3 regions of the Reinekea marina genome follow, and region 2 is predicted to be linked to each of the others. Evidence: predicted binding sites of a transcription regulator. Region 2 holds the regulator's gene; each other region holds the start of a gene.
The links. Region 2 encodes LexA, which represses DNA repair genes until DNA is damaged. Its sites were predicted from a motif close to TACTGTNTANNTANACAGTA; they were not measured.
Positions count from the first base shown of each region.

Region 1 (10,214 bases), 850 kb from region 2:
GCAGAGCTCAATAATGAGCTGCCTGGGCAAGGCTGGCCTGTGTCTGCAGTCACCGAAGTACTATACCCAAAGCAAGGCATGGGTGAGCTGCGTTTATTATTACCCGCTTTGGCCCAGCTTAGCCATGCAGATACCCGTTGGCAGCTCTGGTTAAACGCGCCCTATTTACCCTGCGGGCCTGCATTACAACATTGGCAGCTGAATACTCAGCGTTTGCTGTTAGCTAATGCTTCTCGTGCCGCCGATTTATGCCACTGTGTCGAAAAGAGCTTACAAAGTGGAGGATGCCAAGCAGCCGTTGTTTGGGTGGAGAAACTCGATAAAGCCTTAATGCGCCGTATCCAGTTAGCGGCCGAGCAATCGGCAACACCTGTGTTTCTATTGAGACCTGAAAAGTGTTTAAGCCAACCCAGTGTGGCGGCCTTGCGCATTAAACTTAACTCCGCCTCCTCGATCGATATTGTCAAACGCCGTGCCGGTTGGCCACTTGCCAACCTCGCCATTAACCTCCCCTTGCACCTTGGTGTACATTAAAAGTGCTGTGGTTGCATATTCACTTCCCGCAACTGGCGTTAGAGGCTCAGTTCTTAGCCGACCCACGCGCTCTGCCTCAACTGTTATTGGCGCCAGCACTGCAAACGATTGTGCAATGTAATGACATGGCTCGGGAACAAGGTGTACAGGTAGGCATGAATAAGAAGACCGCATTCTGCCTACTGACCGATTGTGCGATGGCCAATTATGATGCCGCCATTGAAGCCGATGCGCTAAACAAGCTGGCACTGCTTTGTTATCGCCACGCAGCACAAATTACCTTAGTACCGCCCGACGGCCTGCTGCTTGAAGTCGGTTCTATGCTCTCTATTTTTAATGGCATCGAAGCTTACTGGCAACATCTGCAACAAAGATTGCAACAAAGTCACTTTCGTTTTCAAATGAGCATGGGTCATACCCCAAAAGCGGCTCAGCTGTTAGCACAAGCGGGCATCGCCTGTTACACAGAAAACACCGAAACCTTTGTCCAGGCTTTACATCAACTCTCGGTAGAACAGCTCGGGCTCCCCCACAAAACCGTGCAAAAACTATTGGCGATGGGCATTAGAGAGTACGGCAAGCTTAAGCAAATGCCACGTAAGGAACTGGGGTATCGATTTGGATTAGATTTAGTAGAGCACCTGTACCAGTTAGAGCGAAGTAATCAACCTTCGACTCAATTTCAATTACCGGCGAGCTTTCTACAGACCATACATTTAACCTATGAAGCCGAACAGGCAAAAGGCTTACTTTTTCCTCTGCGGCGGTGCTTAGAACAACTGGAAACCTACTTACGAAACCGCCAGTTGTTGTGTGAAAAAATACTGATTAAGCTGACGCATCGCGATGGCCGTGCCAGTGTATTGGCTGTACCTTCGGTACGCGGCAGTTACTTACAAGCCGATTGGTTACTGCTCTTACAAACACAACTCGATCACACCCAACTGGTCGCCCCAGTAGTATCCGTGTCGTTACGCGCTAAAGATTTTTTACCTTTTAAAGATGCACCAAAAGATTTGCTGGGCAACCGCCCGGGGCAAGCCGATGCTGATTTGATGCAGTCTATTTTGATCGCTCGACTGGGTACAGAGAATGTACATACTCTGGCGGTTGAAGCCGACCCTAGACCAGAGGTGTCCACTTACGTCATAGACTCGCGCCAACAGCAGCACAGCTTATTCCCTAAACAGTGGCCCACTTTTTTGCTGCCTCAAGCCAAACCCATACGCATCGACCGCTACCATATTATCAGTGGTCCTGAACGCATTGAAGGCGGTTGGTGGGATGCCGCTCCCACCCGTCGAGATTACTATGTTGCAACGTTGAATCATCAAACTCATTGGATTTATCGGCGTGATGACGGCCAATGGTTCTTGCAAGGCGTATTTGCTTAGTCAATGACAGGTTCATCTAGCTGCATAAACCAAACCTCTTTCACAAAGAGCGCAAAAACAGTTGGCAAAATAATGACTAACGCCGCGGCAAGTAACACCCAACGAAACCCCATCGATTCATAAAAAATACCCGCAAGAATAATACCGATAGGTGCTAAACATACGGATCCAATATAATCATAAGCACACACCCTAGAGAGCAAATGCGGTTTGATTTTGGTTTGCAACGTGGTCATCCATAACACACCAAACAACTGCCAGCCAATGCCCTCAAGCACCGCAATCAACATTAGGCCGTAAAGCGGTAAAGGGAACGCCAACGCAATCGGCAGCAAGCCAGGAACAAGCACACAAAATGTTGCAAATCGCATGGGATAACGCACATTTAATCGAAATCCAATTAACCCTCCTATTAAGGTGCCGACACCAATCGCACTGACAACCAACCCCCAGTCTTCAGCGCCCTTTAATTGATCAAGTGCTACCGCAGGTCCGATTAAACCAATGATGGCTTCATTGGCAGCAACCACAAACGCAAACTGTACCACAATGACCCATACCCACTTATGCGCGATAAATTCGCCCCACCCTAACTTGAGATCGAGCAAAATAGACTCTGATTCGCTCTTAATTTGTTGCTTCGGTTTAACCAAATATACCAACAGCGCCGAGACACCAAACGACAATGCATCTAAAAAGATCGTCCAACCCGCACCCACGACAGAAACTAAGACTCCACCCAAAGCGGCACCGAGAATAAGCGCTAAATTACGAGCGGTACCCAACAGGGCATTGATCGATTGAAGATCTTCTTTATCCACTAGTTGAATAATAAAACCGGAAGCGGCAGGCGCATTAAAAGCAATGGCAATGCCGTTTAGCAACATTAATCCCGTTAATAATGGCACTGTGGCTTGTTCGGACAAAAACAAATAAGCCATTGCTAACTGAATAAGTAGCGCGGCGCTGTCGGCACTGATGATCACTTTTTGTCGAGAGGATCTATCGGCTATCACTCCACCAAGCAACAACACCGCAATACTAGCGATAACGGGCGCGGCGATCACAATGGCCGAATCTTTTGTAGAGCCGGTGAGTTCCAGAACGCCAAATGCCATGGCAATCGGCGCCATGGCTGTGCCCATAAACGTGACAAAATAAGCCACAAAGACATAACGAATATTTTTATCTTGCAACAAGTTACGAATTGATTTTTTTTGTTCGGTCGCCAAAGGAGTGCCTTATTGGGAGGACAATAGAAAGCTGACTATAGTAGCACTGTAAAATCTCTATTGATAAGCTCAAATTTGCATGAAAAAACCTTGACCTTCTTGTAGCTCAAAGCTTCAGACTTCCTTAAATCTTAAAAATACTAGGTGTTAAAATGCATGATCACCCTAACGGCCATCACCACGATCACCATCATCCTGTGCCCGATTCTGGGTCGGCTATTGCTTGGGCATTTTTTTTAAACTTTGGTTTTACCCTGATTGAATTTATCGGCGGCTACCTCACCAACAGTACCGCTATTATGGCTGACGCCATTCATGACTTAGGTGACAGCCTCGCAATTGGGTTAACCTGGATATTAAATAAAGTCAGCAAAAAGCCTCAAAATGAGGTGTACTCTTTTGGTTATAGGCGCTTTACCTTACTCGGCTCAATCATCAATGGCATTATTCTTATTGTTGGGTCTATATGGATACTCACTGAAAGTATCCCCAGACTGCTCAACCCAGAAATGCCTGTAGTAGAAGGCATGATCGGCTTGGCAATTTTAGGCACACTGGTCAATGGCTTTGCCGCTTACAAACTCAGTGGTGGCAAAACGCTAGCGGACCGTATGCTCAATTTACACCTGCTTGAAGATGTTCTGGGTTGGGTCGCCGTATTGGTGGTTGCGATTATTCTCTACTTTTTCGACTGGCCTATTCTTGATCCGATTTTATCGATTGGCTTCACGCTGTTTATTTTACTGAATGTCACGAAAACGCTCTACAAAACGATCCGGGTTTTCCTACAAGCCACACCCAGTGCCGATGACTATCGAGCTCTTAAAGAAGCATTAAAAGCTCTGCCCAATATTGAGGATGTGCACCACCTTCATATTTGGTCCTTAGATGGTGCACGCAATGTGCTCTCTGCGCATGTCGTCATTAATGCCAGTATTGGTACCGAACGGCAGCAAAGGTTAAAAGACTCAATTCAGCAATGTATTTCAGATTATGACTTCGAACACACCACCATTGAGCTCGAATTTGCAGAACAAGGCTGCCGTGATAGCACCTAAATAGCAGCGAGTAACAATTAAAAACAACTCCACTGGTCATTCGGCTGGTATTCATGCACCAGAACAATATACTGTATATAAATACAGTATATTGTTCACTGCCATGACCACGAAACCACCACCAGACTTTGCTGAACTGCATTGTTTAACCAACTTTAGCTTCTTACGAGCCGCTTCGCACCCAGAGGAGCAAATACAGCGTGCCGCTGAGCTAGGTTACACCGCACTGGCTATAACCGATGAGTGCTCTGTTGCGGGTGTTGTTAGAGCTTGGCGGCAACGCAGGCAAGAAGGTTTAAACATTAAGCTCATCGTTGGCTCTGAGTTTTATATCGATGGCCATAACCTAGTGCTATTGGCGAAAAACGCCCTTGGCTATCGACAACTGTGCCAACTTATTACTCGGGCGCGAAGACGCAGTGAAAAAGGTGAGTACCAACTGTACCTGAAAGACTTATCAGCTAAGCAGTTGTCGGACTGCTTGTGTCTGTATGCGCTGCCACGCCGAAACTCTGATAACTCAACTTTAATGCACCTTAAAGCTCATTTCGACAGCCGCTTATGGTTATTGGCCGAAAACAACCTTGATAACGGGGCCGACACCTACATGGCGCGAATCAAAATGGAGGCGGCCCTACATCGGCTGCCTATTGTCGCAAGCAGTCATCCAATCATGCACATTCCCACTCGCAAACTATTGCACGATTGTTTAACCGCTATCAAAGAGAATAAAGCCATTGAGCACGTGCGGTACTTACTCAAGCCGAATGCCGAGAATCATTTGCGATCGAAAAAAAAGCTCAACCGTATTTACCCCGAAGCCTGGCTCAATGAATCATTAATTATTGCCAATGCATGTAGTTTTGAACTCGATTCCATTTGTTATAACTACCCAAAAGACACTCTACCTGGGCAATACAGTGCCGAAGCTTACTTGGCGCTGCTAGTGAAGCAAGGGGTCAAAAAACGTTTTGGTAACAATGCCAGCGAAGAGATACTGACAACCATTGAAAAAGAGCTGGCATTAATAAAACAAAAAAAATACGAACACTATTTTTTAACCGTTTATGACATCGTCCGCTTTGCCAAAAGCCAAGGTATTTTGTGCCAAGGTCGTGGCAGCGCGGCGAATTCAATCGTTTGCTACTGCTTAGGTATAACCGAGGTAAACCCACAAGAAGCCTCGCTATTATTTGAACGCTTTATTTCAGAAAGCCGTAACGACCCGCCCGATATTGATGTCGATTTTGAGCACGAACGGCGTGAAGAAGTTATCCAATACTTGTACCAAAAATATGGCCGTAAACGTGCTGCGCTTGCCGCAACCGTCATTACCTATCGGCGAAAAAGTGCTATGCGTGATGTCGCTAAAGCATTGGGCATGAACATAGAGCAGCTCGACCAAAAAATTGCCAACTATGGCTGGCGCTATCGTGGCTCTAATTGGATCGACCAAATCGTCAATGATGGTTTGGGGTTATCTTCGTTTCAACTCGAAACGTTCAAATATTTATTATCTGAAATTACCGGCTTTCCACGCCATCTATCACAACATGTCGGCGGTTTTATTTTAACCGAAGGATTTGTTAGCGATTTAGTGCCAATAGAGAATGCCTCCATGAAAGACCGTACGGTTATTCAATGGGATAAAGATGATTTAGAAGCGTTGAACTTAATGAAGGTTGATATTCTTGCGCTTGGCATGCTTAGCGCCATTCGGAAAACGTTCGACATTATACGCAACGTTTATAAACAACCGGTACGCATACAAGACATTTCCCGTGATGACCCTGATGTTTTCAATATGATTCAAAAAGCCGATACCGTCGGTGTGTTTCAAATAGAATCTCGCGCACAAATGAATATGCTGCCGCGCTTAAAACCCGCCTGCTATTACGATTTAGTGATTCAAGTAGCCATTGTTCGCCCCGGCCCTATTCATGGCGATATGGTGCACCCCTTTCTAAAGCGCCGAATGGGCATAGAGCCGGTTGAATACCCCAAACCAGAACTCAAACCGGTTTTAGAGCGCACTTTGGGCATCCCTATTTTCCAAGAGCAAATCATTAAGCTGGCCATGATTGCGGCCGATTTTAGCGCCGATGAAGCCAACGATTTACGTAAGTCGATGGCCAGTTGGAAAAAGAGCGGCCACATCAGCGCCTTACGCGGTAAGCTCACCGAGAAAATGCTCAACAATGGTTACCCAGAAGCCTACGTAGAGCGAATTAACCGGCAAATAGAAGGCTTTGGTGAATACGGGTTCCCGGAATCTCACGCTGCGGGCTTTGCTTTAATCGCTTATATTTCTTGCTGGTTAAAGTACCACTATCCGGCCGCATTTTGCTGCGCGCTGCTGAACAGTTTACCAATGGGGTTTTATTCGGCGTCACAGCTGGTTCAGGATGCTAAACGACATCAAGTGAACATATTGCCGATAAATATTAATCACAGTGAATGGGATAGCCATATAGAAAGTAGTGCTCATGGTTATTCACTACGTTTAGGGTTACGCCGAGTAAAAGGGTTATCCGAACAAGCAGGGCTCAACTTATTATTATACCGCCCGGAACAGGGCTTCCAAAGTGTCAGCCAACTTGAGCAAGTTCCCGGTTTAAATGCAGGTGACTTAGATGCACTTGCCAGTGCGGATGCTTTAGCCGACATAGCGGGTCATCGCTTTCAAGCTCGTTGGAAAACGGCGGCGTTATCAATGCAACAAGACTTATTGTTAGATGCTTTTAACGAAGACGATACCGAATTAGAAGCACCCGATGATTTTGAAAACATTGTCGAAGACCATAATGCGACAGGCTTATCTTTGCGCAAGCATGTACTTAAACTGTTGCGAGAAAAACAGCTGCTACCTCCTACGCCCACCGCGGATCAACTGCTAACTTTAGCCTTAGAGCAGCAACGTAAACGTGATAAAAACCGAACCGACAAAATCACACAGCCTATTGTCGTCAGTGGCCTCATAACTAACCGACAGATGCCTAAAACAGCCACCGGCGTTACCTTTGTTACGCTCGAAGACCATACTGGCAATATGAATATTATTGTGTGGTTGGCCGTAGCGCAAAAGTATTTGAAAACACTAAACACTGAAAAGTTAGTAATCATCAAAGGGCTATTAGAAAAATCACCCGACAGTGACGTAGTGCATATAATTGCACAAGACATAAAGGGCTATAGTCATGTCTTGGGTGACATGACTATGCAATCAAGAAACTACCATTAACGTTAAGCTTTCTTACAAAAAGCAGCGACAAGAACAACGCGAGTACCGTTTACTCTACCCTCAAGGTGCTTAGGATTGTCGGTCAAAGAAATACCACGCACCATAGTGCCTCGCTTAGCCGTAAAACCCGCCCCTTTCACATCTAAATCTTTTATCAACGTTACGGTATCCCCACCAGCTAATACAGCTCCATTCGCATCGAGGGTGGGTTCGGCATCGTCATCGGGTAATCCGGCTTTTGCCCAAGCCAGTACATCGTCTTCTAAGTACAACATATCGAGCGCATTGGTAGCGTAAGACTCACTCGACAATTGCGTCAGTAAACGCCAGGACAGCACTTGCACTGCTGGAATAGGTGCCCACATGGCATCGTTCAAACAAGTAAAATGATGCGGGTCTAACGCTTCGTTACCTGAAGCTTGTAAATGACAAACCGCGCATAAAAACACATGACTATCAGCGCCTATGTTGGAGCTGCCATCGACTTCGAATGCTTTTAAAGCGTCTGAAGCTTTACACAATTCACAAGTATTACCACTACGCTCAATTAATAACTGCTCTACAGACATCACAATACTCGAAAACTAAATTTAGCGCCTATTATAGCGAAAAAAACCCGTAAAAACTGAACCAAAACACGGAAGGACAAAAACAACACAAAAAAAAGGAGCGCTGCGAGAACAGCACTCCTGATACTTATAAAATAGAATTCTAGAACGGCAATGGCATAGGCTGGCCGTTCAGTTTTGCGGCACCATTTTCAAAGCTTGCCGACATAACATAATTTTCGCCCTCTTCCATCAATGCGCCCATCATCATTAAAGAAAATACCTGCTCGGATACTTCCGGCATGTTGGCTATGTCTTTATGTATGAGTAAATCGGCTTGAGCGACTACAGTCGGGATAAGCCCCATTAACGAAAATGGATTACCTAGATCAGCAATTTCATTTTGAGGCAGCGAAGCCATAAAACTCATTTTTGCGGTTTTACCATCCACTTTAGCGCTGAACTCAGGGATTCCAATACTGAAGCCGTCTTGCAAAACCACGTTCGCCATACGAATCACTTCAGGGCTAGGCTCAAGGGAGCCGGCGGCGCTCATTGCATTCAATTCTTGGCTAAGGTCAGTGAAGTTATTAATTTCAAAGCCCGACATATTCATCGAAAAAACAAGGTCATTTAACGTAAATACATTGCCATCGGCATTAAAAGAAACACTTTCAGTATCCCAACGGAAATCACCTTTATAGCGATCACTCACTAAATCGCCATTAGACACCATGCTAAAAGGCCCCATCTGGAAGTTTGCGCTATCGTAGCCATCATCCATCACAAAACTTGCTCCACCACCTGTCACCGTTTGTTTCCCAACAAAGGTGCTTCCTTGGTGATACTTGCCATCGGCCATTATTTTCATTGGCTGCCAATTGAAATTCATTTCTTGGTATTCATCCACTGATACAAGAGTAAAGCCATTCCAATTAGAGGTTAACTCAATATTGCCACTCGCATTTCCAGTGGCTTGAATGGTCCAAGGTGTGAACACGACGTTGACATCACCAAGCGTCTCATTCACTGAAAAAGAGGCTAAATTAGACTGATAAGAGCCCATCATACTGACACTGGTATGCCCTGCTAACATTGGACTGTTAACAAAGTTAGTGGAAAGGAAGGCAGCCGCTTGCTCGTCATTAACGAGTTCGATAAGAGTTGGATCTAAGGTTAAGGCATGCTCAATAGAAGTGCCCCAAGGTCTTTTTTGAATATCATTGTTTAGCAAAACATAAACCGAATCGCCTTCCAGTTCCATCCCGACCTTTAAAACTAATTGTCGATCGGTAAAGGAGCTACTGTCACTCACAACACTCAACGTCATAGGTGCCGGTATCTGGCTTTCGAGTTGGCTAATAGCATTATCTATTTGACCATCCACTAAATACATTGCGCCAGCGCCTGCAGCTCCGATAGCTACGACAACAGCGGTTGAAATGAGTAGGGCTTTTTTCATTATTATTCCTTTAATCCTTAGGGAGTTATTTGGCGATCAATTTACCCATGATGAGCAACTGAAAAAGCCGCATAATAGCGGCTTTTATAAAGTCAGTGTAAAATTTACGCTGAAAAATTGACGCAGTTCACCATTTTAGACTGAATATCTTGCTTTAAGTGCCTCGAATGTGGCACGCACACCCATTGCCTCACCACCTTTTGGCCGTCCCGGGCGCGCTCGATCATTCCAAGCACCTACATCAACATGTACCCAGGGTGTATCTTCTACAAAGTGCTGTAAATACAAGGCTGCTGTAATGGAACCACCAAATGGCGTTGGCGAACAGTTCACTAGATCAGAGATACTCCCTTTGAGGTAATCTGCATAGGGTTGGTGCAAAGGCATGCGCCAAATAGCATCTTCGTAGGTACTTCCCGCTTTCACTAACTGATCAGCAAATTCATCATCGGTGGAATAGAACCCAGGGACTTCAAGCCCCAAGGCAACACGAGCAGCTCCAGTCAATGTTGCAAAGTCTACGATTAAATCTGGATTTTCACGGCTCGCTTCGGCTAACGCATCACACAACACTAATCGACCTTCAGCATCGGTGTTATCAATTTCTACGGTTAACCCTTTTCGAGTCTTTATAACGTCGCCCGGCCGGAAGGCATCTCCATTCACGGCATTTTCCACTGCAGGTATCAAGACGCGCAAACGAACAGGAAGCTTAAAAGACATAATAAGAGCAGCTAGCCCTAGC
Region 1 is NZ_JAUFQI010000001.1:1,440,733-1,450,946, reverse strand. It holds gene imuA (translesion DNA synthesis-associated protein ImuA) at 1-534, shown strand, start outside; gene QWZ13_RS07610 (Y-family DNA polymerase) at 546-1,928, shown strand; gene QWZ13_RS07605 (MFS transporter) at 1,925-3,160, opposite strand; gene QWZ13_RS07600 (cation diffusion facilitator family transporter) at 3,313-4,218, shown strand; gene QWZ13_RS07595 (error-prone DNA polymerase) at 4,322-7,459, shown strand; gene QWZ13_RS07590 (PhnA domain-containing protein) at 7,462-8,028, opposite strand; gene QWZ13_RS07585 (DUF945 family protein) at 8,171-9,469, opposite strand; gene QWZ13_RS07580 (hypothetical protein) at 9,450-9,590, shown strand; gene QWZ13_RS07575 (leucyl aminopeptidase family protein) at 9,605-10,214, opposite strand, start outside.
Region 1: QWZ13_RS07595 (error-prone DNA polymerase) is a predicted target of LexA. The motif match lies at 4,288-4,307, and genes of this name have one in related genera.

Region 2 (10,214 bases):
TTGAATCGTAAAAACCTTTCTTTATCACCATGAACGATCGCGCCAGTTGTGACCATTTCAGTGTAAAGTAGGGCGTTTTTTGTCAACTTTCGATGAAATTGACGGCATTCAGATGTTGTCCAATCCATCATGGGGGCAACCGAAAAAGGATGTTTGTAAAGCGTTTGTGTCATGAAATGAGAGTCTCAAGAATGTCGCAAGAAAAGATGGGCTGTAGTGACGTTGAATTATAAGAAATCCGAGCCAAACATCATAGGTATAACCTAAAATGTTTGAATATAAGGGTAACTCGTCAAAAATACGGCTATTTTTGAGACTTTGCTTTGAGTTTTAACGCTAAACCCTCATCCCCACTGGTAAAATGCCTCTTTAAAGGGTAATTTAAACCACTTGTAATCGATTTGTATTTATTTAGGTCATTGTTCGAGAAATAAGAACAAGTTAATAGGAACATCCATGAGTGCAATTTTTTCAAAAGACGCTATTAAAGGTGAGCTGGAAGCTACCATCCAACAGGCACAATCAGCCTTAGAAGGGTATAGCGAAGATGCATCGGAATTGTCTCATCTAGAGCAGGTTCAAGACTATGTCCGCCAGTTACGTGGCATATTCCAAATGTTAGAAGAGCCTGCTGCAATATTTGTTTGTGATGAAATGAACGCTGGGCTCAATTCCATGAGTTCAGAAGTTGATCAAGTTGCGAACTCAAATAAAGGGATTTTAGAAAGCATCAGCCAAGGGTTAGTCATTCTTAGCCGATATTTAGAGTTAATCAGTTTAAAAAACAAAGTGGTGCCTGCAGTTCTGTTGCCGGCCATAAACCAAATTCGAATCGCTCGTGGTGCCTCTGTCTTGGGAGAAGGATACTTTTTCGATTTCAGCTTTAAGGCTGGAAAGCCGTCTTCGGGGCAAAAAGTTCGCATTACACGAGAGACCATCACGGCTCTTAAAAAATACCGTCATATGTACCAAGCTTCTTTATTGCATATGATTCGCGGTGATCGAACCATTGGCGCAATGCGCTATATGGGTTTAGCTTTAGCACGCATTGATAAGCTATTGGGAACCATTCCTTGTGCGCCACTTTGGTGGGTTGCTTCTGGTGCTATTGAGGCGATGGTGCAAAATAACGCCTCTATGACGCCTACGAGAAAACGATTGTTTTCGCTTCTAGATAGAGAGCTAAAAAAGCTAATACTGCAGGCACCGGAATCGTTAAAGAAGTCACCGAGCATCCCGTTAATAAAAGAATTCCTTTATTTAATTGCCATTAATAAAAGTGACAGCTTAAAAGCACGGCAAGTGGCTAAGTTTTATAACCTACCCATTGTAGAGTATTCAGAAGCTATACTAGAAGAGCAGCGTCAGCTGTTATTTAGCCCTGGGTTAGGCGTTATGGAAAGCGTTGCAGAAGCCCTCAAAGATGATATCAATGCAATTAAAGATACTGTGGACCAAGTGGCGCGCGGCGGTAATTTTTCGGCAAAGGAATTAACGGAACGTCTTGTTAAAGTCGCAGATATTTACGTGATGTTAGGCTTGCAGAGCCCATCAAATGTCATGAAAAATCAAGCTAAAATTGTTGGTGGTTGGGCTGACAACGCGGCTCCAACGCATGAAGATTTGTTAAATATTGCCGATGTCGTGTTATACGCTGAGAGTGCCTTATCTCGATTGCTTCAAGGTCAGTCTCAGTTAGATCAAGAAGGCGACAATAAGGCATTTAAAGCGCAAGTGCATGAAGCAAGAGTTGTATTGATCGATGAGTCTGAATCTGGTTTGGCCTTAGCGAAGCGTTCTATTTCTTCTTATATGGATTCAAATGGCGATAAATTGCATTTGGCGAATGTAGTGCCCACTTTAAATGGCGTTCGTGGGGCTTTGGTTTTTTTGAGCAGTGATCAAGCCGCCGACTTAGTTGGGCGAGCCATTGCATTTGTAGAGCGTGACCTACTCGAAAGTGGTACTTTGATTAATGGTAAGCAATTGGAGTTGTTTGCCGATGCGCTGTCGAGTTTAGAGTTTTATTTGGAAGGGTTATTAAGCGGTAATGATAATCTTGATATTCTGAATTTAGCGGTTCATTCGCTTAAGTCATTGCATGTATAGATAAGTCGTGGGCACTAAAAAGGGCGATTGATCGCCCTTTTTTTATGCGTTTAGACAATCTTAAATTCCGAAAAGATCCGATAAACGAGTTGCTAACATCATATCGCCTTCTGTGCGTAATCGGCCAGCCATAAAAGCTTGCATGCCGTTTAGATCACCACTTATGATCTCTTCTAAAGTCGCGTGATCCATGATCAAGGTAACAGTTGGGTCATTATGTTCACCTTCTGCAAGCTTGCAGGCGTTGTCTGCAACAACTAAGTGAAACGTTTCACCATCTACATTGAATTGAAATACAACATCTAACCCTGCAGCAGCAGAGGCATTGAATTTAGATTCTATTTTTCCAAACGCTTCAGCGATTGCACTCATATTTACGCTCCTAAACATACTTTTGTCGGTTGACAGCATCAGTGGCCTGCCTGCATTGTATGTGTTGATGGAATGAAAAATCAAACAAATGTTTTAAACAATAGTTTTAAATTGATGGAGAATGCTATTTTGTGGTCCGATTATTTCCTTTACCTACTAAAAACAGTCACGTTCTTGGTGGCATTTATAATTATAGTGGGCGTTTTAATAAAAGCCTCTAAATCTGAATCCGGCGGTGCTGCCAAAGGTAAATTATCTACTGTATTCTTAAATAAGCAGTGGGAAAGCCTAAAGAGTCATATGCAGCAGAATATGCTGTCTAAAAAGGCACTCAAAGCGCTGGAAAAAGACGAAAAAGCCAAAAAGAAGCAACAGGCTAAAGCTCCAGAAGACAAAGAAAAGGCTTTCAGTATCTTATTTAAAGGTGACATACAGGCTTCACAAGTCGAGTCTTTGAGAAGAGAAGTGACCGCTATTTTATCGATTGCTGAACCAGGGCAAGAAGTTGTTGTCAGTCTAGAAAGCCCAGGAGGAGCAGTTTCTGGGTATGGTTTGGCGGCATCTCAACTGATTCGATTAAAAGAAGCCGGTTTAAAATTGACCATTTGCATCGATAAAGTTGCGGCAAGCGGTGGATACATGATGGCTTGTGTTGGCGATAAAATTTATGCAGCACCGTTTGCCATTGTCGGTTCTATAGGCGTGTTAAGCCAAGTACCTAACGTTCATCGTTTTTTAAAGCGATTTGATGTAGACGTAGACGTTTTAACGGCCGGTAAACATAAAGCGCCATTAACTCTAATGGGCAAAAACACAGAAGAAGGCCGTCAAAAGCATTTAGAAGATTTAAACGCTATTCATCAACGGTTTAAAACATTGGTATCCTCGCAACGTGAGCAGCTAGATATCGATGCCGTATCGGAAGGTGATTTTTGGTTGGCCGAAGATGCTATAGAGTTGAATTTGGTAGATGAGATCAAAACCAGCGATGAGTACTTACAGTCTTTAGCAGCCTCAAAAGACGTCTATCGCGTTACTTGGGAGCCACAGAAGTCTTTGGAGCAACGTCTTAAGGGTGCCAGCAGCGCATTCTTTGAAAGTGCAGAGGCGCTGCTTAAAAAGCGTTGGTTGCCTTAAGTTTATTGAATCTGAGTAACATCTACGTATAAAGTTAAGCGATCGCCGGGTTGAAGGTATTTACCGGTGATCGTATTCCATTTTTCGATGTCTTTGATTCGAACGTTAAACTTACTGGCGATTCGAGATAATGAATCGCCACTTCTAACAACATACCCCACCTTACGAACCACTTCGCGGTCTTGCATGCTAGCGATCGCATTATTTGTAGTTGTGTTGGCGCTTGGTGCCGTCCAGATGGCCAGCTTTTGCCCAGGTCGAAGAATGTCTTTGGGAGCCATATTGTTCCAACGAGCTATGCTTTGAACGCTCACGTCAAACTTTTGAGATATATCCCAAAAGGTATCGCCGCTTCGTACAATATAATCCGTGCGTTGCTTACTGCTGCCCGAAAGAGCATTTTGCTTAACCTTTAAGCGGTTATCAGCGCTGAGAGAATAATAATTATCACCTTTACTGGCTACGGGGATTAATAAAGTATCGCCTGCGCGGATTAAATTACCACGAATCTTATTAACGTCGCGGATTACGTCTACCGTTACTTCATAGTTTTTGGCGATTGAAAGGAGAGAATCTCCGGGTTTAATTGTGTGTCGTTGCCAGGTTAATCGGCTGTCGGCCGGTAGGTTTTTAATATTTTCTTCAAAAATTTCTTTGTTGTCAGCGAAAACTAATAAACGGTCCGGGCCGTCAGGGTCTGTAGCCCATCGATTGTAGCCTGGATTAAGTAAATAAATTTCACTGAGTTCCATATCGGCTAAGGTCGCAGCCTGAGCAAGATCGATTTGGCCGCCTGGCGTTACTTCAGCAAAAAACGGCTCATTTGGCACAATGGGAAGTTCTACACCATATACATCGGGGCTGTGAAATAGTTTAGCCAATGCAAACATTTTCGGAACATAGGCTTCCGTTTCACGCGGTAAATCTAAATGCCAAAAATCGGTTGGTTTACCAGCGGCGCGATTTTTACGTTGCGCTTTAAATACCGTACCAGGTCCAGAATTATAGGAAGCCAATGCTAAAAGCCAGTCGCCATCGAACATCCTTTGCAAATCGTCTAAGTAGTCAAGTGCTGCGCGGGTAGATTCAACTACATCCCTACGGCCGTCATACCACCAGTTTTGCTTTAAACCATACATTTTGCCTGTAGACGGAATAAACTGCCACATTCCTGCTGCGCTGCCGTGTGAGTACGCAAATGGGTCAAAAGCAGATTCCACGATTGGCAATAGAGCCAAGTCCATCGGCATATCTCGCTTTTCGATCTCTTGAACGATGTGATACATGTATCGTGATGCGCGATCGCTAACTCGGTTAATATAGCTTTGGTGTTTGGCGTAATACATTAATTGTGCGGTGATGCGTGGGTCTTCAACCGTGAGGTCAAATACGAAGCCTCGACGTAAAACCTGATACAAGTCGTCAGGGTATTTTGCATATGGATCTGGGCGAGATAAGTCGAGAGGCTGTTCCCAAGCTAATTCGTAATCTGTTAGCTGGTCTTTTGTTTTAGCGGCATAGTGGTAGTTGATGATATCGGTAATGAGGTCTCTTTCTAAGGCTTGAATAGCAGATTCGGTCCCTGAATCTTGATTGATCGTAAGGTCGTTTTCTGAAACTAGGGTGTCTTCACTAGTCATCGACGTTTGTGTCGGTATCATCTGGCAACTTACAAGTGCCAGAGCCGATATAAACAGGGTTATATTTTGAGTAAAATTCATTAAGGATCGATTCTGTTATTTGTGACTGTGAATGAGATGAGGGATAATTCTATTTTTGATTCGGCTCAGGCGCAAGGTGTTGAAAAGTAAAGAGAGGCTTAGTTGGTTAAACGATTAAAGCGGCGATTTAAACAAGTTTATCGAAAAGGTCCTGAAAGTGCCGCAGAGCAGGAGTTAGCGCTGTCTCATTGGTATACCACAGGCCTGGGCGAGATTTTAATAAATGCTGAAAAATCGTTGGTATCTCGGGCTGTGTCGGGTCGTTTTGCCTCGGTAATGGTGCAATTAGACTCGGGTCATCATGATGCATTGTTTGAAAAACGTTTATTTGGATCCGGTATTATTGTGTCTCAACTTGAGCACCGCGCGCTTTGCCCCTCTGTTCAGGCTGAGCCTGAAAGCCTACCCTTTGAACCAGAAAGCGTTGATATGGTGTTAATGCATCATACATTAGACGTTTGCGATGACCCGTATCAAGCCGTAAGGGAAGGGGCAATTGCACTAAAACCAGGTGGTTTACTCATAGTAATAGGTTTTAATCCCTTTAGTTTGTGGGGGCTTATGGCCTTGATAAAAGGCCGTAGAAAGTCGGCTGGGGTTTGGAGTTCTCGATTTATAAGAAGCGGTCGAGTTGAAGATTGGATGCATCTGCTCAATTTTGAATTAGAACGCCACGAGCGTCATATTTTTATGCCTCCTATTTTGAAACCTAAAAAACTTACCCAAAGTGAACGACTCTCAAAGCTATTTCGCAGTATTTTTCCATTTGCCGGTTCGGTTTATCTGTTAGTGGGCTATAAGCAAGTGTATGGCAAGTTGCCGCCATCTCACTCTACAATTAAAAAAGGCTTTCTCGATGCCTCATTGGGCGGCCAAACAACAGCAAGGACAAAAGTTTGAAGAATTCAGTAACGATCTACACCGATGGAGGCTGCCGAGGTAATCCAGGGCCTGGTGGCTGGGGCGCTGTGCTATTGTGGGGTGATCAGCAAAAAAAGCTGTATGGAAGTGAGCCTGATACTACTAATAATCGAATGGAATTATTGGCTGCTATCGAAGGGCTGAATGCACTGAAGCGTAGAATGGAAGTCAAGTTATACACCGATTCACAATATGTGAAGCAAGGAATTACCAGTTGGATCACCAACTGGAAGAAAAATGGCTGGAAAACAGCCAGCCGTAAGCCCGTTAAAAATCAAGACTTATGGATAAGGTTAGATGATCTCATGACGCAACATGATGTAAGTTGGCATTGGGTTAAAGGGCATGCGGGCGATCCGATGAATGAATTGGCCGATCAATTAGCAAACCAAGCAATGGATGAGTTGGAAAAACAATGAGACAAGTAGTGCTCGATACCGAAACAACCGGTTTAAACCCTAAGAAAGGTGACCGTATTCTAGAGGTTGGGTGTGTTGAAGTTATTGACCGCAAGATTACGGGAAAAACTTTTCATCATATTATCGACCCAGAGCGAGACATCCCTGAAGAAGTGGTGCGCATTCATAATATTGATAATGAGCGCGTAAAAGGCTGCCCAAAGTTTCGAGAGGTAGCTGATGAGCTTTGGCAGTGGCTTGAAGGCGCAGAACTCGTAATCCATAACGCGGCTTTCGATATGGGTTTTTTAAATGCAGAGTATGAGATTTTAGCCAAAGAACGGAATCAACCTTTTAAGCCGCTTGAATCGGCGTGCACGGTTCTGGATACGCTTAAAGTAGCTCGAGAAAAACACCCAGGTTCTAAAGCATCGCTCGATGCATTATGTAAACGTTATGGCATTGATAATTCTCATCGAACCTTTCACGGAGCATTACTCGATTCCGAGATTCTAGCTGATGTTTATTTGATGCTCACGGGTGGTCAAACAGATTTACTGCTTGGTGATGAAGAAGATGAGGATGAAGAGACCGACGAATCAGCATTGGTAAATTTAGGTGAAGTTCAAGGGGCGCTTATTGAAGTCGCCCCATCTGCAGAAGAGCTTGAAGCTCATCAAGCGTTTTTAGACATGCTGGCGAAAAAAACAGGCCAACCTATTCAATGGCCTAAGTAAGATTTTAAAATTAGGGCGTTTGTTAATGGAGATTATGACAAACGCCCAATTTATAGGCTAATGAATGGAGCGTCGAATTACACCCACGTATAGACCTTCAATTTCGAAATCTTCTTGACCTAAATTAACAACAATAGGTGAAAAGTCTTCATTTTCAGGGTGTAGCGTGACAACACTGCCTTTTTTCTCGTAGCGTTTTACCGTTACGTCTTCACCTACACGAGCAACAACGATATCGCCATTTTTAGCCATATTGGTTTTATGAACGGCAATTAAGTCGTCTTCTAAAATACCGATATCTTTCATACTTAAGCCCTGAACTTGCAGTAGGAAATCGGCACTTGGTTGAAACAAAGACTTTGGTAAATCCATATATTCTGCGATTTGTTCAGTCGCCAATATAGGGGAGCCTGCTGCAACGCGGCCTATAATAGGTAAGCCGGTTTCGGATTCGGGTAAGCGAATTCCACGACTGGCCCCTTGTACAATTTCTATATGGCCTTTGCGGGCTAATGCTTTAATATGTTCTTCTGCGGCATTGGGTGATTTGAACCCAAGTGTTTTTGCTATTTCCGCACGGGTAGGTGGGTAGCCCGTTTCATCAATATGATCTTTGATGACGTCTAAAACTTGTTGTTGTCGAGCGGTCAATTTATCCATGGATTTCCAGCCTGTTTTTATGTACAGTATCTGGGATTATATACAGCTAAGCCATTGTGTAAAGGGTTTATTTCATTGAAAAGCAGCAGTCGTTTTTTCCCGGTTGAAATTATTCGCGCTGAAGTTCGCGATACTTATTTTGAAGATACTTATTCAGTTAAGCCTAACAACAGTTCCGATAAAACCGTTGAAATATCGCTTATACATTTGCAACCGAAAATTAACGCTAAATCTAACCAGGTGCTATTGATTCATGATGTTTTTCAAACGCACTGGCAATTTGATGAACCGCCGTACAGTTCATTAGCGAACCAATTGTTAGAAGCAGGTTTTTCTGTATGGCTGATGGATTGGCGCGCACATGGTGCATCGAAGAAAAATAAAGATGATTCGCAAAACTATTTATTAAATATGGCGCAGTACGATTTACCCGCCGTAGTTCAGTTTATAAATGAAAAACGCAATGCCCCGATCCAGATGATCAGTATAGGATACGGCGCTCAAATGGCTTTGCATTCCATTAACTATACGTTACCTATTGCGCACTATTATTGCGTCAACGCTAAACCAGTCAAAAGTAAAAAGCGCTACTGGATCCCTGGCATTAAATTGTTAAAGCGATTAAAACTTGTCGGTAAATCTTGGATAAAAGGTGCGGGTACTGAGTTTGAACATCAGTCTTTTTTCCGACACGAACTCAAGCGCCATGGGTTATTGTCATCGTTCACGTTCAAAGAAGGTAAAGAAGCGTTGCAAGCGATGAAGGGTGTTGCCAATACCATCGTTTGGGTTGCTACAAATAAAAAAGGGGTGGCGTTGGCTAAGCGCCACCTCAAGCAGCAAGCCCGAGTGCAGCGCATTCTAGAGAAGGATGTAACCCCCACATTGCTAGAACTAGTTATTAAGCAATCTTAGCGGTTAATCGCGTCGTAATTTATCTGAGACGGCTATAGGGTTATGAAAATTAAATACAATGATATAGCTGGAAATAGCAAAGGTTGCAATGGCTGTAGATTGAACTAATACCGCTGACTTCTCAGACATTAACGCTGCGCCCTGGGCAATAAAGGTCACCAGTAGCGAAAACTCACTTATCTGACCTAACCTAAAGCCAATATCCCATGCTAAATGGTTTGATTCACTTAACCGGTGCAGTAAAAACCGGAATATGATTGGCTTGCCGACTAGCACAGTAGCGGTTAGCACTAATACTGGAACCCAAACATCTGCAAGTACTGCAATGTTTAATTGTGCGCCTAAGGTGAAGAAGAAAAGTATTAAGAAAAAATCCCTTAATGGTTTTAAATTGAGAGCAATAAATTGCGATATGGGGCTGCTTGCTAAGCTAATACCCGCGATGAAAGCGCCTATCTCGTATGATAACCCAAGTAACCCGTGAGCTAGCTCGCCAATGCCCAGGCACCAACCAATGGTGAGTAAGAATATATATTCCTGGAAGCGATCGAATTTACTGAACAAAGGTAAAATAACAAATTTAACCGCAGTAAAAGTAATGGCCGCTAAAATAGGTAGCATGATAAGTGGTTTTATCATGGAATACACATCGGTCGTGCCGCTGCCAAGGCTTTCTATTGCCAGTAACACCAAAATTGCAACGAAATCTTGAATGAGCAAAATGCCCACCATAAGCTCACCAGAGTGTTTATGGTGCAGTACGGTAGTAGGTAAAAGTTTAATACCAATGATCGTACTCGAAAACATTAAACACAATCCGATAATGATCGCTTCACTGGTAGGAAACCCCATTATATTGGTTACCGTAAAGCCAATTAAAACAAACGCCACGCAACTAACAATACCAACAACGACACTTTTCTTTAGCGTCGATATTAAATTAGAAAGCTGCATATCAAGCCCAAGTAAGAACAGCAAAAATATAATGCCAATCTCGGCCATATCGGTTAAAAGCTGGGTGTTTTCTACGACGGAAAACCCAAATGGCCCGACAATTACGCCTAATGCGATGTACGCAATAAGCAGCGGTTGTTTTGTGTAGAGAGCGAATGTGGCAAAAATTGCCGCACCCGTAAAAATAAGGAAGAAAGAAAAAACCATAGTTTAATCGTTTAAATACAGTAGAGGATACAAGTTAAGAGTAGGGCACTGGTAGGTGATGTACCAGTGCCCTTTTATAATAA
Region 2 is NZ_JAUFQI010000001.1:2,287,484-2,297,697, reverse strand. It holds gene dusA (tRNA dihydrouridine(20/20a) synthase DusA) at 1-173, opposite strand, end outside; gene QWZ13_RS12390 (hypothetical protein) at 305-454, opposite strand; gene QWZ13_RS12385 (FimL-related protein) at 457-2,109, shown strand; gene QWZ13_RS12380 (SCP2 sterol-binding domain-containing protein) at 2,170-2,565, opposite strand; gene sohB (protease SohB) at 2,554-3,618, shown strand; gene QWZ13_RS12370 (LysM peptidoglycan-binding domain-containing protein) at 3,621-5,339, opposite strand; gene QWZ13_RS12365 (class I SAM-dependent methyltransferase) at 5,442-6,239, shown strand; gene rnhA (ribonuclease HI) at 6,236-6,679, shown strand; gene dnaQ (DNA polymerase III subunit epsilon) at 6,676-7,395, shown strand; gene lexA (transcriptional repressor LexA) at 7,453-8,055, opposite strand; gene QWZ13_RS12345 (alpha/beta hydrolase) at 8,026-8,970, shown strand; gene QWZ13_RS12340 (cation:proton antiporter domain-containing protein) at 8,974-10,131, opposite strand.

Region 3 (10,214 bases), 1.2 Mb from region 2:
GTACCACCTGGAAAACGCTTAGAATCGGGTTATATGTACATTGGCTCACCCGCGAAACAAGCTCGAAAGTTGACCGACAAAGAATTGAGTTTTTTTAAATACTCAGCCAAAAACTATTGTAAATTGAAAGACCAGTACATTGATGAAGGTTTATCAGTCGTATAACTGGCAGGGTGTTAATTTTTGTAAGTTTTTTGAGCAGACTGGCCGTTCTCCCCATCAAGAAAAAGGTGAGTGCTGCGATCAGGTAACCATCGGTAACATCTCGCGTAGAGTTAAGTAACAGCTTCAAAAGCAATAAAGGCCGCTAATGCGGCCTTTATTGTTTACCCTGTTAGTTAAAAACGTCTAACTCAAGGTCGTGATACTCAGAGCGCATTCTTTGCTGCTCCATATAGTCTTCAATAGCTCGACGAGCCGCAAGACGACGATGGTTTTCTTGTCGCTTGTTTTGGCTAGCATCGGCTGGCTTGTGGAGGATAGAGTCTTCAATATTGGCCAATTCGAGTTCAAAAAGGTTTGTAGACATTTACATGGCTCCTTTAGAGGCTACTGCCGTATTATTGTTATAAGTCGTTCAACCAAGAGTACGTATCATCGCTCAGTTCGAGAGTAATTTTAGCCATTTCGGATGACATTTCTGTGAACTTCATCGTAGCAATGAAGACGCTTTCCAAATTGGCTAGGTCACTTGGTCGCTATTAAGTAAGCAAGTGTCGCGCCAACAATGCTAAAGTCGCGTTTTTATGTCTTGAGAGGTCAATCAGCGCATTTCTAATGCACTGATTCGGGGCTTTGATTCAGCATTTGTAAGTTTGAATGCCTGATTAAGGTGAGAATTTCAGATGCAGGTAACGCTCGGCTAATGATAAATCCTTGTGCGTAATCGCAAGCCAGCGATTCTAAATATTCCAGTTGTTGGCGAGTTTCAACGCCTTCTGCGACAACGCTTAAATTCAAACTGTCGGCCATAGCCATAATGGCCTCAACGATCGGGCTTTTTTCTCCCGGGCGTATCTCTGCCACAAACGATTGGTCTATTTTCAGGGTATCTATTGGCAATCGCTTTAAGTAACTTAAAGAGGAATAACCCGTGCCAAAATCGTCTAGCGCCAAGCGCACACCGAGAGATCTTAATTGATTCAAAAAGTCCTGAGCATGATTGATGTCTTCCATCAACATGCTTTCGGTCAGCTCTAGCTCAAGGTACTCAGCCGGTAGCTGCGAGGTTTTGAGTGCATTTTGTATCACTTCGTAGAGATCATCACGTCTTATCTGGTGGCTAGATAAGTTAACCGAAACGGATATATCACCAAACCCTCGGTCACGCCAAGTAGAGGCCTCCATGCAGGCTTTATTCAGCACTTGCTCGCCAATGGCCGATATTAATCCTGTTTCTTCTGCTAATGGGATGAAATCTTGTGGATCGAGTAAGCCCTTGTGTGGGTGCCGCCAGCGAACCAGCGCTTCGACAGAATCGATAATGCCACTGGAGAGGTTCAATTTAGGTTGGAATTCGACAGAGAATTCATGGTTTACGATGGCTTTGCGCAGCGATTTTTCAAGTTGTAACCGCTCTAAAGGCGAAGTCGCGAGTTTTTGATGATAGAACTGAAAATTATTGCCGCCTTTATAACGCGCCTGATTCATAGCCGCAATTGCGTGATTCATTAATTGGCTCAGGTTATTTTCTGAAACGATACAAACCCCAATACTGGCCGTAACTATGAGCTCATGGTCGTCCACTAAGAATGGACGAGTCACATCGGCTTGGATAGCGGTTAAAATTTCATGCAGGTGATTTTGGTCGTTTTCATACTCGATAATTAAAGCAAATTCATCACTGCTTAAGCGAGACACCTGCCTTACCGGCTCTTGCAAGTTGTTTAAGCGAGCCGCCAAATCACTTAACAGTTGGTCCCCAACTTCGATGCCTAAGCTTTCATTGATGGTTTTGAATCGGTCCAAGTTTAAAACACACACGGCGTAATGATTTTCTTGCAATGGGCGGTGTTCATGGAATTGATTCAAAACCTGATGAAAATAACCACGATTATACAAGCCAGTGAGTTTATCGGTATGACCGAGCGTTTCTGTGTTGGCCGTGGCCGAGCTCACGTCGGATAAGTCTCTAAAAATGCCTAAGTAATGCGATACAGATTTATCATCTCGAGTGACGGCGGTCAGAGTTAAGGAAATAGGTATACGCTCATCTTTTCCTCTGGCGGCGACAATGTCGCCATTCCATCGTCCATTGTTGGCTACACCTAATTCTATCCGTGCGTGCTGCTCTGTCCTCAATACTTTGAATAAAGGCTCACCAAGTAACTCACCTTTTTGTCGTTGTAAAATGTCACAAAATGCACGGTTACAGGTTCTGAAGTTTTGTTGTGCATCTAAAATAAATACACCGTCTGGATTGGTATTAAATAAACTGGCCGCCAAACTCAGCTCTTCTTGCTGTTGCATATCTAAGGTGATATCTCGGCGCGTTCCCAGTAAACGAACGCCGCGTCCTAAATCATCCCGTTCGCTGATTTTCCCGGTGTCTTCGATCCACTTGATATCTTGGTTGCGTATCGTTTTAACGCGATACCGCGCGGTATAGTAATCTGTCCTTCCACGTAGGTGGTCAAGCATGGCTTTTCTGATCACAAGGATATCGTCTTCAAGCACGATATCGAACAAATCCAAAGGTTCTTGTCCTGGCAATTGCTGAAACCCAAAAAAGCGCTCGGTGTCTGAGTGGTAAACTTTGCGTGCGGGAATATCCCAATCCCAAAACCCAATGCCTGCAGTTGCAATAGCTAGACTAAGTTGCTCTTCGCTATTAATAAGCGCTTGGTTTACGTCTTTACGCAGATCGACTTCAGTACTGAGTCGTGCATTTGCTTCCTGTAATTCGTGGGTTTTTTGCTGAATGGTTTTTTGCAGATCGGTTTGCGTTGTCGTCATCATATGATTCAAGCGCGATGCTTCAAAATCGCTCCGGACGTTCGCCAAACCCATTGAGTGGCGCTGCTTACTGGCAATGTATATTAAAATGATCGCGGGCAAATGAAGTTGCCATAAAAACTCAAGGTTTGAAAAATACAAAAAAGGAATTGGAATTAACGTTGCTGGAATGATGGCTGCAGCACTTAGGCGGCCATGCGAGTAGAAGGCCATACTGGCAACCGCTGCTAATACAAGGGCAAGCGAGTTAAAAAAGGGCTCGTGGCGTGCAAAAAGCCCCCAAACCATGCTGTTGCACAATAAAATAGCCAAAAACCATAACACCGGGCTCCACAAAGGGTCTTTGCGAGCCTGTACTTGGCTGAAAACTGTTGATAAATAACCCGCAATAGATACACACACTAATACAGCGATAGAACCCAGGTGCAGAGTTTCTTTGAAATTGAGCTCATATATTGCACAGAGGATGCTTAAACCAAGGCTAGTGAGCCAATAATAGGGTGCATTTTTCAGTAAATATTGTAGGCGTCGGTGCCTTAAAGTCTCAAATTCTGAGTACATCTGTATCTTCATTTATAGTCTGTGAATTAATTATAGATACTTTTAAGCAAGTTTTTGGGATATGACGCGCTTTTCTTTGATTTCATTGAAAATTTTCAATGGCCAAGCCTTTTTTATTTCATTCTGATAAACTTAGCCTGTTTTTATATACAGTAGGCTTTTTCATGAATTCTCTGCAACTAGATTTGCTTAATACCGAACAAAGAGCAGCGGTAACTAGCGATGCACAGCATTTACTCGTATTAGCGGGCGCTGGTTCTGGTAAAACACGCGTATTAACGCATCGCATTGGTTGGCTCGTTGCAGCAGGGCTTGCCTCTCCCTACAGTGTTTTAGCGGTTACCTTTACAAATAAAGCTGCACGAGAAATGAAAGGCCGAATTGAAGAGTTATTGGAAACGCCTTCTCACGGTTTATGGGTTGGCACATTTCATGGTTTAGCGCATCGATTGTTAAAAGCACATTGGCAACAAGCTAATCTACCGCAAAACTTTACGGTCATGGATTCTGACGATCAGCTGAGATTAGTTAAACGAATCATGGCCGATCTCAATATTACCGATGATCGTGTTCAGCCTAAGCAAGTTCAATGGTTTATTAACGGGCAAAAAGATGAGGGTCGCCGAGCGGAATATGTTCAAACCCAAGGTGATTGGTATCAAGAAACATTAAAAGATTTATATAGCCGCTACGAAGAGCTTTGCCAACAAAGCGGTTTGGTCGATTTCGGTGAATTGTTGTTGCGTGCTCACGAGTTATGGCTGAATCAACCTGATTTATTGACCCACTACCAAGACCGATTTACGCATGTCTTGGTCGACGAATTTCAAGACATTAACGAAATTCAATACGCTTGGTTACGTGTTCTGGTCGGAGAGAAGCTAAGCTTAACGATCGTAGGCGATGATGACCAATCAATTTACGGTTGGCGTGGTGCGAAAGTAGAAAACATTCAAAATTTTTCGGCGGTTCAAAGTGATGCCGAAGTTGTGCGTTTAGAGCAAAATTATCGTTCGACGGCCAATATTTTGAATGCCGCGAATGCGGTAATAGAAAACAACAGCGGCCGATTAGGTAAAAAACTTTGGACAGAAGGCGACGATGGCCAGCCTATCCGTTTATATGCGGGTTTTAACGAGCAAGATGAAGCACGATTTATTGCAGACGAAATGAAGCGACTCATCGAATCCTCGACAAACCCGAGCGAAATAGCCTTACTTTACCGTTCAAATGCTCAATCACGCGTACTCGAAGAAGCGCTTATTCAGGTTCAGGTGCCGTATCGAATTTATGGCGGTGTTCGCTTCTACGAGCGAATGGAAATACGCAATGCAGTCGCTTATTTACGTTTAGTGGTTAACCGATTAGACGATGCATCTATGGAGCGAATCATCAATGTTCCTCCTCGAGGCATTGGTAATAAAACGGTTGAGACTTTGCGATTATTTGCTCGCGATCAGGGCTGCTCTTTGTGGCAAGCGGCAGAGCTAGCGCTAGAAAATGGTGTATTTGCCGCACGCGCAGGCAATGCGCTCAAGAATTTTATGCAACTCATTTCAGATATCGAAGTTGAGGTTATCGAACAAGATGATCTGGGCGATATAGTGAAGTTTGTAAACGACGCTTCAGGCATGATCGAATACCACGAGAAAGAAAAGGGTGAAAAAGGGCGCACTCGTATAGAGAACTTAAACGAGTTGATTACCGCGGCACAAAGCTTTTCAACCGAAGTCGATGTTGAATCGACAGGTGAATTACTGGCGCAATTTTTAGGGGAAGCGTCGTTGGATGCTGGTGACGGCCAAGCCGATGAATTTGAAGACAGCGTAAATCTAATGACGTTGCACAGTGCAAAAGGGCTCGAGTTCGATCACGTATTTTTAGCCGGGATGGAAGAAAATCTTTTTCCTCATAAAATGTCGATGGATGATGTCGGCGGCATTCAAGAAGAGCGTCGACTCGCCTATGTTGGTATAACGCGTGCCAAAAAAGAGTTAACGCTGACCTATGCAGAAAGCCGACGGTTGTACGGTAATGAAACATTTAATAGTGTGTCACGCTTTGTACGTGAAATACCCGATGAATACTTAAATGAAGTTCGCTTACGCGCCCAAGTCTCTCGTCCAGTTAATTTTGGTTTGCAACAAAACATGGCTGTAGAAGATGCAGGTTTGTCTATGGGGCAGCGCGTCGAACACGCCATGTTTGGCGAAGGCACCATTGTTCACGCCGAAGGCGGAGGTGCCCAAACTCGAATTACCGTTGCCTTTGATGAAGGTAAAGAGCGCGTGCTCATGCTGCAATACGCTAACTTGATTCCGTTGTAAGCAAAAATAGCAGTTTATGAATAACGCCATTCAGTCTTTTGATGCGGAAACAAAGAGCGAGCCCAAAGTATTAATTTTGGGTTCGATTCCTGGCGTTGCTTCTCTCAACGCGCACCAATATTACGCGCACCCAAGAAATGCTTTTTGGTCCATCATGTGTCGCTATTTTGGTCTAGATGAACAGTCAGACTATGAACACCGCCTAGCGGGCTTACTCGATAAAAATATAGCCTTGTGGGATGTGCTTGGCCGGGCAGAGCGTCAAGGCAGTTTAGACAGCGCCATCAATATACAAACGGAACAAGCAAACCCCATTGATGCTTTTATAACGCAACACACAAGTGTGGAGGCTATTTTATTCAACGGGGGTAAAGCAGAATCCAGTTTTAAAAAAGTATTTGCCAAGCAGCCTGTATTTGCCAACATCGCCACACACAAGTTGCCATCAACAAGCCCTGCTTTTGCGGCGATGTCATTTGAACAAAAGTGTCAGCAATGGCACCAATGCTTATCTTTGTACTTTTAGAGAACTACTCACTTAAGCGTTTTAATCAACGCTCGGCTTTTGCGAACAGCCTATCTTTGGCTAAACGCATTTTAACTCCCCACTGTAAAAAGGGTTGGGGTGGCAACCAATTCGGTTGTGGGCGCTGGTTTATCTGTTCAATTTCTGGCGTGTTCTCGCCGATGGCTAAATAAGCGAGCTGCTCACCAAAGTGCGTAGCCAAGCCAATACCTCCACCGTTATAGCAGCCAGCGGCAAGGCAATTTTCTGAGACCCGAGTAAAAATATTCGCTGAGTTTCCGCTGATACAGGTGATGCCTGCCCAGCTGTGCTCTATGAGGTTATCGGGCAGAGAAGGGAAACGTTTTTCTAAGCCCTGCTTGTGAACATGAATACGCCGTTGCAACCCTTGAGTTGATAAGTGAACACCGGTGATCGCTTCAGCCGTATTACGAATCATAATGCGTTTATCTTCGGTTAACCGTACGGTTGCGCCCATAGCTTGTGCCGACAATAACCCCCAAGGTTTTGGCGAGCCGATTGATGAATATTCTTGTTCGGTAAGCGTACGGGTTAAGCTAGCGGTTAACGTCAAAGGAAAGGCGCGTTGCGTGAATGCACCTAACGATGGCAAAAAGCCGTTAGCACATAATAAAATTTGTTTCGCCGTCACTGAACCTTGGTGTGTAGTCACCGATACTTTTTTGGAGCCGTATTCTATTTTGTGGACAGGCGTATTCTCATATAACGCCACATTATTGGGTAAAGCGGTAATCATAGCGCGCGCTAATTTAGCCGGTTGTAACATGACTCCACCTTCCGTGTGCACCGCCATGCGATAAAATTTGGTACCAAGGCGCTCGTGTAACTCGCTACCCGCCAGCAATGAACTTTTAATGCCACAGCTGGCCAATGTTTGATGAAATTGAGTGAGCTTTGCTTCGTTTTTGAGCATCGACGTTGCGTGAAATTTTCCTGAGTCATCCCAATCACAATCTACCTGATAAGCATCCACAAATCTTTTAACTGTTTCTAAGGCGGCTCGATTTAAATCATATTTTTGCTTGTATAAACTGAGGTGCTCTCCGGTCAGGTGGCCGTCGTTCAAAGTTGAGTCAACTAAATAGCCAGAATTTCTGGCACTGGCACCTTCGCCCGCGCGTTGTGCATCAACAATAACAATACGGTCATTGGGTCGCAGTGCTGCAAGTTGTCGTGCTGCAGACAAGCCCGTGTAACCCGCGCCGATGATCAGCCAATCGCATTGGATCGCTTTTTTTAGTTCAACGTTAGGCGTACGTGGTGCGAGTTGGTTAAGCCAGCCACAGCCATCATCATTGTTTGGAAAAATCATACAGACCTCGGGTGTGATATATGCCCTGATAGTCTCAGGCTTTTAGCTTGTGTTCAAGTCACGCTGAAATGGTTATCCCATCGTATCTTGCTCGGAATCACATCTCCTTGGTTGTAGACTCTCCCTGTGCCTGAACCTGCGAACAAACCTTGCGAGGTTGCTGCCAGCGCGCATACGTCTGGCAGTAAAAACTGATCGGTCAATTCAAAATTATGCTCTGCAAACCAGCCTAGCCAGTGAGCACGAGGGCTGGTTGCTACAATCATTCCTTCACTGACTTCCACACTGCCAATATAGCCTTTCAGTTGAGCCCAAAGGCTAGGCGGTGCCTTCAGTGGCGTGAGCGTTTCATTTTTTAGCGCAAACAACAGTGGCGGGCTGTCGCCTGGGTCCAGTTGGTATTGGCCCGCAATATAAGGGCTTCCGCTGTCAGAGCAGGCAAGGTGCCTTAAACTAAGCCCGGCAAAAGGAGCCGGGAACTCTTTTTCAACAGTCAAGTTATTGGGTGATAGCTGAAGCAAAAATGAGGTTAGACTATTTTTGTTGGTCACTTCTCGACCCTTGGTTTTTAAGCCGCCAACAGCAACCCAAATGGCATTGGGCGTAGAGGCGATTTCATGTGGACCAACATAATCAAAAAACTGCTGGCCAACTTCAACCAATTTATTGTCAGCTAATTTGTAGCTGAGTAAACACATTTGAGAGCTGGCTCGATGACTGGCGCTGACAATGAGCTTGTTGTTTACCCAGCAAGCGTGGCCGTTTAACTTTAAATGATTACTAACTCTGACTAGCCCTAAATCTTGGCCGGTTCGTGAGCTAAATAACTGTAAATAGCGGCCTGGTCTACGCGCAATGGCAATACCAAAGTCTAGGCTTGGGTGCAGTGCAATATCATGCCCGCGGCCCGGTAAAGGCAGTTGCCATTGCAGCGCGCCATTGAGGTTTACCGCGCTGATGGCAAAGTGGTCGCTGCCTAATCTGGACGCGCCAATGATTAGCTCGTCAGTATTGGTCGTGGCGTTTGCAAAGGCTAAAGATTTAAGTTGAGTGGCTAACGCCAAAGCCGACCCTTGGCCTAAAAACGCTCGCCGACTAATCACCGTCAAAATTGTTAAACCCTAAATAAACATCGAGTGATGAGGCAAGATCATTTTCTATATATTGCGCAAGCGATTTGAGTTGTTGGTTTAAGTTTGTTAACTCTGATTGAGTTAAAGATAAGTCTGAATTAATCACTTGAGAAAGCAACTGTTCTGTTCGTGCACGCTGATCAGAACCAGGGTCGAGCTGCGTAAACAAGGTGTTAATTTGAGCGCTCAGTGCCTGTAAAATTGGCCAACCAGATTGAGACCGCCACCCCGGCGCTAAAGCCCAGTTAACTTTATCGCTATTCGATAATACTTCTTTCAATAAACTCTGACTAAGCAACACACTCGAGTGCAACGCGGTGACTTGTTCGAAGGTTGAAAACTCATAATACTGTTGAAGTTCAAACAGTTTTATTGCGACTCCAGTTTGCTTTTCCATTATGGCCTTTTGCCATTGGCAATGTTTATCACTGGGCGTAAGCGTTTGAATGTATTCAATGGCCGATAAGCTCATCACGGAGTTTGGTAAGGCATCTAATTGAGATGAGCTTGGTTGTGTGGTGAGAGCATTGATTACTTGTTGCCGTAAACGATCTTTTGAATCGGGCCAAAACACAACTTGATGATCTAACTGTAAAAACTCAAGCGCGGGTAACCCTAACCCTTTAATTAAAAACCATTGCGATGCGGTTTCTGTCCATAGTTGAGTGAAGTGAACACCAGATCCGGTTGCGCATTGGCTGGTCACAGCATTTTCTAGTTGTGCTGTATAGGTTTTAAATTGCCTTAAAACGTCCAAGTCGTAACGGTTTTCTTCCGCGCTCAATGAACCCAGCAAAGAATAGAAGCCAGTGGCCAGTAAAAATAGAAAGCGCTTCATATAAACCTTTTAAAGTGAGTTAACGAATGCAATTAAGGCGTCTCGCTTTTGCTTCGTTAAATGGATAAAACGTTGTCGGCTTTGTTCGGCTTCACCACCGTGCCACAAAATAGCTTCCTCGACACTTTGCGCGCGACCGTCGTGCAATAACGCCACCTGTTCATTTACTTCAAGTGCATAGCCCGTCCCCCATAATGGTGGCGTTCGCCATTCGAGACCACTGGCTAAAAATTCTTCTCGATGATCAGCCAACTTAGGTCCCATATCGTGTAACAATAAATCGGTAAAGGGATGAAAGGTTTGCTCAGACAGCGCGGGTAAATCGGCTAGATAAGGTGTTTTCATTGTGGGTGTATGGCAAGCAGCGCAACCTGTCGATTTAAATAACACTTCTCCTTGCGTAACCTCTTTATTATCATGGTTACGTTGCATAGGCACGGCTAAATGACGAGTGTAAAAAGTGACCGCGGTGAGTATATCTTTTTGCAATTCTTTTTCAGCACCTGAATCGCCATTGGGGGCGCTAAGACATTGACGTTGA
Region 3 is NZ_JAUFQI010000001.1:3,458,774-3,468,987, reverse strand. It holds gene QWZ13_RS19270 (gamma carbonic anhydrase family protein) at 1-165, shown strand, start outside; gene QWZ13_RS19265 (hypothetical protein) at 143-283, shown strand; gene QWZ13_RS19260 (PA3496 family putative envelope integrity protein) at 335-529, opposite strand; gene QWZ13_RS19255 (putative bifunctional diguanylate cyclase/phosphodiesterase) at 775-3,528, opposite strand; gene uvrD (DNA helicase II) at 3,681-5,843, shown strand; gene QWZ13_RS19245 (DNA-deoxyinosine glycosylase) at 5,860-6,369, shown strand; gene QWZ13_RS19240 (NAD(P)/FAD-dependent oxidoreductase) at 6,395-7,702, opposite strand; gene QWZ13_RS19235 (DUF1513 domain-containing protein) at 7,756-8,805, opposite strand; gene QWZ13_RS19230 (hypothetical protein) at 8,798-9,673, opposite strand; gene QWZ13_RS19225 (di-heme oxidoreductase family protein) at 9,683-10,214, opposite strand, start outside.
Region 3: uvrD (DNA helicase II) is a predicted target of LexA. The motif match lies at 3,652-3,671, and genes of this name have one in related genera.